Linked DNA regions of Hymenobacter tibetensis. The protein of the gene in region 2 interacts with the protein of the main gene of each other region in a pairwise test. Links are inferred from orthologs where the notes say so. Each region holds a gene or a part of one and is shown on either strand. Other genes may lie near its edges.

Region 1 (3,422 bases), 2.0 Mb from region 2 along the record:
AAATACTCCGAAAGCTTGCCATTCCACCCGCTGGCTGAAATCCTGGGGATAAGAGCGCCGAATACGTGCTTGTCCCCAAATGGCAACAAACAGAGCCACCGCAACAAGTGGCAACATCACTTCCCTAGATATGATGCTCTGCGAAGACAGATAGAGGATGACCACCACAGGTAAGCCTATGCAATAGGCGGCCAGGCGCGGCAAGAAAGTTGACTGATTCATATAAGTAATATACTGCTTCAGAAACTTACTTCTCTATCCCTGCCCGAATACCGGCTCAATACGACCCTCAGGGCTGATTTGTAGCACCGCCTCGTACCGCTGCCCCGACTTAGCCGATATAAAACCACGTATGACGCCGGTTTTCCCTTTGCGCAACAACTGGTTCATCTGCGTGTCGCTCAGGGTTTTGCCGCCCCACTCGAAGGGTACCCGGAACTGGCAGTCTTCGCGGAAGCGGGAGCAACCATACGCGGCTTTGCCCTTCAGCATTTGGCCAAGGCGGCACACCGGACACGGAATCTGGCCGGGGTCGGTGGCGGTAGTAGGCTTGCTTTCGGCCGCGCGCACCAGCTCCAACGTACGCTGTGGCGTAAGGCGAACAGCCGCGTCGAACTTCTGGCCAGCATCGTCCAAGAAGCTTTTGATAACCGGCGTACGGCCCTTCACTAACAGTGGCTGCATCTGCTTGTCGGTGAGCTTCTTGCCCTCGAACTCGGTAGGTAGCCGGAACTGGCAGCCTTCGCGCCAACGCGAACAGCCGAACGCCGATTTGCCGCGTAGCACGTGGCCACTGCCGCAAGCCGGGCACGGCCCAAGCGCACCGGGAACAGCTGGCGTAGCGGCGGCTTTGGGCGGAGCAGCCTTGGTGGCGGCGGCTTTCTTCTGGCCCGTGAGGTCGGCTAGCTCAGTTTTGCTGACGGTGATGCCGCGGCCCGAGCCGTCCTGCTTCACTTCCATCACCATTTCGCGCACCAGCTGCTTGAGCTCATCCAAAAACAAGCCAGCATCCAAGTTGCCAGCTTCTATCTGGCGCAGCTTCCGCTCCCACTGCCCGGTCAGCTCCGCCGACTTAAGCGTGGGGTTACGGATAAGCCCGATAAGCTCAACGCCAGTGGCAGTAGGCAGAATCTTCTTCTTGTCGCGCACGATGTAGCCGCGCTTGAACAGCGTTTCGATGATGGCGGCGCGGGTACTTGGGCGCCCAATGCCGTTTTCCTTCATGGCCAACCGCAGCTCGTCGTCGTCCACGTTGCGGCCGGCGGTTTCCATACCGCGTAGCAGCATGGCCTCGCTGTATTCGCGCGGGGGCTGCGTTACTTTCTGGTCGAGGCGGGGCTTGTGGGGGCCGGTTTCGTCTTTCACGAAGTTGGGCAGCACCGTGCTTACCACATCGTCTTCACCCTCCCCAGCCGCTTTGGGGGCGGAAGGCGCCTGTTGCTTCTCGGGGTCGCCGTACACCACGCGCCAGCCAGGATTCAAAATCTGGCGGCCGCGCACCCGAAACGGGTAGCCACCCGCTTCGGCCGTTACGGTGGTGTTCGAGACTTCGCAATCGGGGTAGAAAGCAGCCAGGAAACGGCGCACAATGATGTCGTAGACACTGCTTTCGTTACCGCCGAGGCCGCCGGCACTCGCGCCGGTCGGGATGATGGCGTGGTGGTCGGTGACTTTGTTGTTGTTGAAAACCTTGGTGCTCTTGCGAATTTTGGTGGCCAGCAGCGGCGCCGTCAGGCCCGCGTAGCCACCCAAGCCCCGCAGAATGTCGGGAATCTTCACGTACTGGTCGTCGGGCAGGAAGGTGGTGTCTACGCGCGGGTAGCTCACCACTTTTTTCTCGTAGAGGCTCTGCACTGTCTTGAGCGTGTCCTCGGCCGAAAGTCCCAGCTGGTTGTTGCACTGCACTTGCAAGGAAGTCAGGTCAAACAACGAAGGAGGCGTTTCGTAGCCCTTCTTGATTTCGACACCCGTTACCGTGAGTGGCACGTCCTTCACGGCAGCCATGGCGGCATCGGCTTCTTCCTGGCTCACGAAATAGCCGCGGGCTTTCAGGCGAGCCTTTTCGTCGGGTTCATCGTCATCGGCCTTGCCCTTTTTGGGCGGCGCGACGTGGCTGAACATGGTGCCGCGGTACTCGGTGCGCAACACCCAATACGGCTCCGGCTTGAAGTTCTGAATTTCGTGGTACCGGTCTACCAGCAGCGCCAGCGTGGGCGTTTGCACCCGGCCAAGGCTGAGCACCTGCCGCTGACCCGCCGCATACTTGAGCGTAAACAAGCGCGTGGCGTTCAGGCCAAGTAGCCAGTCACCTACGGCGCGGCTTTTGCCGGCTTGGTAGAGCTTGTCGAACTCGGCGCCGTCGCGCAGGTTGGCAAAGCCCTGGCGAATGGCTTCTTCGGTGAGCGACGAAATCCAGAGGCGCTTGAATGGCTTGCGGTACTTGGCTTCCATCAGCACCCACCGCTGAATCACCTCCCCTTCCTGCCCGGCGTCGCCGCAGTTTATCACTTCCTCGGCGTTGGCCAGCAGATTTTTGATAACCGTGAATTGCCGCACCACACCGTCGTCGCGGCGCATGAGCTTGATGCCGAAAGTTTCGGGCAGCATGGGCAGGTCGTGGATGCTCCAACGCTTCCATTCGGGGCGGTAGTCCTCGGGCTCCCGGAGCTGGCAGAAGTGGCCGAATGTCCAAGTGACCTGGTAGCCGTTGCCCTCATAGTAACCGTCCATGCGTCGGTTGGCCCCGAGTACAGTGGCTATTTCACGGGCAACGCTCGGCTTTTCGGCAATGCAGACTTTCAAATTGTTGATTCTCGCTGAGTAAGTAAACTGACTTCGCTGACGTGTCGGTCAGCAGGGAATCAACAAAGATACAGTGAGAAAAAGTCGTTTTTCAGTTGCGTAGTGAGCAGGTGTTTCGCCCGAATTTGCTTAGCTGCCTCAACCTTTGATAAGAGTCGAATCGAGTGAAATATCATTCAGGTACTTAGCTCGCCAGAAACTAAGCGCTACGGCCGTTTCCTCGGTTTCATCATCGAAGACGATCCAACTATCCGTGCGGTTTGCCAAGGACAGCAGTTCATGTATATCCTCTTGCGTAATCATGCCGTGGCCATATTTTCTAGGTCCTGTTAGCACAGCATTCCAAAGCACGTACTCCAAATTCAGCAACCAGCCGGCACAGTAACATCTCTCAGAAATGTCACTCATGAAGTCGTACAGAAACAGTTGTTCTTCGCTTAAGTCGGATAGCATAGTAGACCTTTGGCTTTCGAGTGGAATAGCTCGTGTAATTTCCGTTAGCTACGCATTGAATTGTCTTACTGCCCCGTCTTCGGTGCTATCCGGACTGTGGCTACGCACCGGAAGCCCAACCAGCTTTGCGGGCCTTGGTATAGTTGGCGCGACGCTAATTTCAGATC
Region 2 (3,253 bases):
ATCTTGGTGATTTCCTGATCATCTAGAAATACGCGGCCCGAATCAGGCTTGACCATGCCGACCGTCATGTAGAAGGAAGTGGTTTTTCCAGCTCCGTTCGGTCCCAGCAACCCCACAATTTCACCTTGCTCCACCTTCAACGACATGTCGTTGACCACGGTGCGGGCTTTGTACTTCTTAACTAAGTTATCGGCGCGAAGAATCATAGAGCAAAGGTAAGAGAAGGCGCGGGCAGGATAGTTGTTAGCTGGTAGTAGGATAACGGTAGTGTAGCTAGCCTAGTACGAAAGACACCTGAAGCACTGGCCGGAAGTATGGATTTCCTATGCACGTATCAGCAAGGATGCGTGCTAGTACCGTCTCAGGCAGACAACGCATGGCGGGAAGACAGTTCAAGCCGCCCCGAAATATAAATTAAAGGCAAGCCGCTACACACCAAATCCATTGCAACTTATAGCCTCCAAGGTTCTGCTTCGTGTCTCCTATCATGTCCGTACTGCGCAAATCTAGTCTTTACCTACTGGCGCTCATTTTTGTGGGCGCCGGAATCCTGCATTTCGTGGCGCCAGCACCATACGTGCGCATCATGCCGCCTTATCTGCCGGCCCCGCTACTGCTCGTGTACCTGAGCGGCGCTGCCGAAGTAGCAGGCGGCTTGGGACTACTATTGCCTGCTACACGTCAGGCAGCAGGCTGGGGACTGATTTTGCTGCTGCTGGCCGTATTTCCGGCGAACGTGTACATGGTGCAAACGCAGGGAGCCGGTTTGTCGGTCCCGCTTTGGGCGTTGTGGCTGCGGCTGCCGCTCCAGCTGGTGCTAATTGGGTGGGTGTGGTGGAGCGCACGCATGATTAGCAAACAAGAATAGCGAGCAGCATCCTGCGCACAAAGCAGGCTGCTTTATTCCCAGCGAATGTCCTTTACGCGCAGCTGCAAGGTTCTGACGCCCCGGTACTCGTTGATTTCTACGGTATAGCACACACTGAATGGCTCACCCTCCTGAATACGTTGCAGATGCTCGCCAAGGCCAAAGCCAATGGCATCTACCACGTGGTGGCCGTCTTGGGTGAGGGCTATTTTAAGGTGTGACTGCCCAACTACACGCGCCGAGTTGGGAGCGGCATACACGTTGCGCGCCATGAAGGTCGGGTTGGCATTGCCGGGCCCGAAAGGCTCCATCTGGCGCAGCAGGTTATAGAAGCCATTCGTGACGTCGCTCAAATCAAGTTCGGCGTCAATATCTACGGGCGGAATCATCTGCTCGGGCAGGATGCGGCTAGCTACTATCCTCTCGAACTTCGCCCGGAAGGCCGGCAGGTTCTCAACCGGCAACGTCAGACCTGCGGCATACATATGCCCCCCGTACTGATCCAGAAGGTCGGCGCACTCTTCAATGGCTTGGTGCACATCAAACCCAGCCACAGAGCGGGCCGAGCCAGTGGCTTTGCCGTTGCTATGCGTCAGGATGATGGTGGGGCGGTAGTACTTGTCGAGGCAGCGCGAGGCCACGATACCAACCACGCCTTTGTGCCAGTCCTCTTTGTAGAGCACCGTGGTATGGGCGTCCTGAAAAAGCGCATCGGCCTCAATCATATCCAGAGCTTCCTTGGTAATGCTGGTGTCGAAGCCGCGGCGCTCTTGGTTGGTCTTGTCCACCACCGAAGCCTTCTCGAAAGCCTCCTCTTTGCTGGAAGCCAACAGCATAGCCACCGAACGTTTGGCGTCTCCCATACGGCCCGCGGCGTTGATGCGCGGCGAGAAGCCAAATACCAAGCTGCTGATGTTCAACTCAGCGGTTTGCAAGCCGGCGAGTTCACGAAGCGCATCGAGGCCAGGGCGCTGAGGCCGGGTGGGGTCGTTGAGCAAGCGTAGGCCGTGGTACGCCAGCGTCCGGTTTTCGCCCATGATAGGCACAATGTCGGCGGCAATACTCACCGCCACCAGATCCAGCAGGTCGTAGAGCGGTTCTTCATCCAAGCCCTGGTCTTCGGTGAAGGCTTGCATCAGCTTAAAGCCTACGCCACAGCCCGAAAGCTCTTTGAACGGATACTGGCAGCCGGCCCGCTTGGGATCAAGCACGGCCACGGCGGCAGGTAGCTCGGTGCCCGGCAGGTGATGGTCGCAGATGATGAAGTCCACTCCCCGCTCATTGGCATATACCACCTTGTCCACGGATTTCACGCCGCAGTCGAGGGCAATAATGAGGGCGAAGTCGTTGTCGGCCGCAAAGTCGATACCCGCTTCTGACACCCCGTACCCTTCTTTGTAACGGTCTGGTATGTAGTAGTCGATGCGCTCCGGCCCAAAGAAGCGGCGCAGGTAGCTGTACACCACGGCTACCGAGGTGGTGCCGTCTACGTCATAGTCGCCGAATATCAGCACGCGCTGGCCGGCATGCAGCGCATAAGTTAGGCGGGCTACGGCGCGGTCCATGTCGCGCATCAGCAGTGGGTTGGGTAGTTCCCGCAGATTGGGACGGAAGTAGGCGCGGGCCTCTTCAAACGTGCAAACCTCACGCTGGCAAAGCAGTGCTATAATGGTTTCTTTGACGCGCAATGCGTCGGCCAAGGACCGAACCTTTTCAGCGTCAGGCGCTGGCTTGCGAATCCATCGTTTTTCCATGTGCATAGCAGCTGCCGGGGTCGGCCTTGTCTTCAAAAGTACGAAGAAAACCGCGCCCGCCCAGTTGTTGCTGGTGTCTTACACTTTGAAGTAGGTGGTTTACCTGCATGCCCAACTCGCGTGCGTTGGTTGGTAAATAGAGCCAGTACACCCTCTCCAACAATGTTATGTACCTGATTTTCATTGGGGCATTAGGCCTGCTATTTATATTCTTCGGCTGCCCCTGCTTGCTGCCCTCAGCAACGTACAGAACACCCGTGCGAAGCGCACGCACTGTATGAGCTAGAGTTGTTGCGTTCTTGGGCAGATACGCTACAAACTGTCGCCGCGCAGCTTCCGGAACCGCTTGCGCGCTTCCGCTACGTAGATGCTGCCGGGGTACTTCGCCAAAAATTGGTTGTACAGATTCTTCGCTTGCTCTTTGTCTTGCAGATTTTCTTCCTGAATACTGGCCAGCAAGAACATGGCATCGTCGCTGAGCACGTCGTACTTCGGGTTGTTGGTGATTCTCTCGAGCGTGGTAACAGCCGCCCGATACTCACCGGTGCGGCGTTGGAGTTGCGCTTTCAGAAACCAGGCATCGTCCTGCAGGGCGTGGCCGGGGTACTTCTGTAGGAGGGCATCCAAGCCC

The links.
Region 1: the proteins of recJ (region 2) and MTX78_RS07805 interact in binary tests that used the Escherichia coli proteins (3 or more experiments, as listed by UniProt). The link is inferred for Hymenobacter tibetensis from one-to-one orthologs.

Annotation. Positions count from the first base shown.
Region 1 is NZ_CP094669.1:1,967,551-1,970,972, reverse strand. Bases 30-3,131 are described here. They hold MTX78_RS07805 (type IA DNA topoisomerase), read right to left. Parts: upstream 2,803-3,131; coding sequence 256-2,802; downstream 30-255. Other genes in these bases: MTX78_RS07810 (hypothetical protein), read right to left, coding at 30-222. Outside these bases: more of MTX78_RS07810, read right to left, coding at 1-29; MTX78_RS07800 (formylglycine-generating enzyme family protein), read right to left, coding at 3,321-3,422.
Region 2 is NZ_CP094669.1:13,976-17,228, reverse strand. What follows is about bases 262-3,194. They hold recJ (single-stranded-DNA-specific exonuclease RecJ), read right to left. Parts: upstream 2,623-3,194; coding sequence 901-2,622; downstream 262-900. Other genes in these bases: MTX78_RS00065 (tetratricopeptide repeat protein), read right to left, coding at 2,935-3,194; MTX78_RS00075 (DoxX family protein), read left to right, coding at 488-868. Also shown: lptB (LPS export ABC transporter ATP-binding protein), read right to left, coding at 1-206; more of MTX78_RS00065, read right to left, coding at 3,195-3,253. UniProt on the Escherichia coli protein: Single-stranded-DNA-specific exonuclease.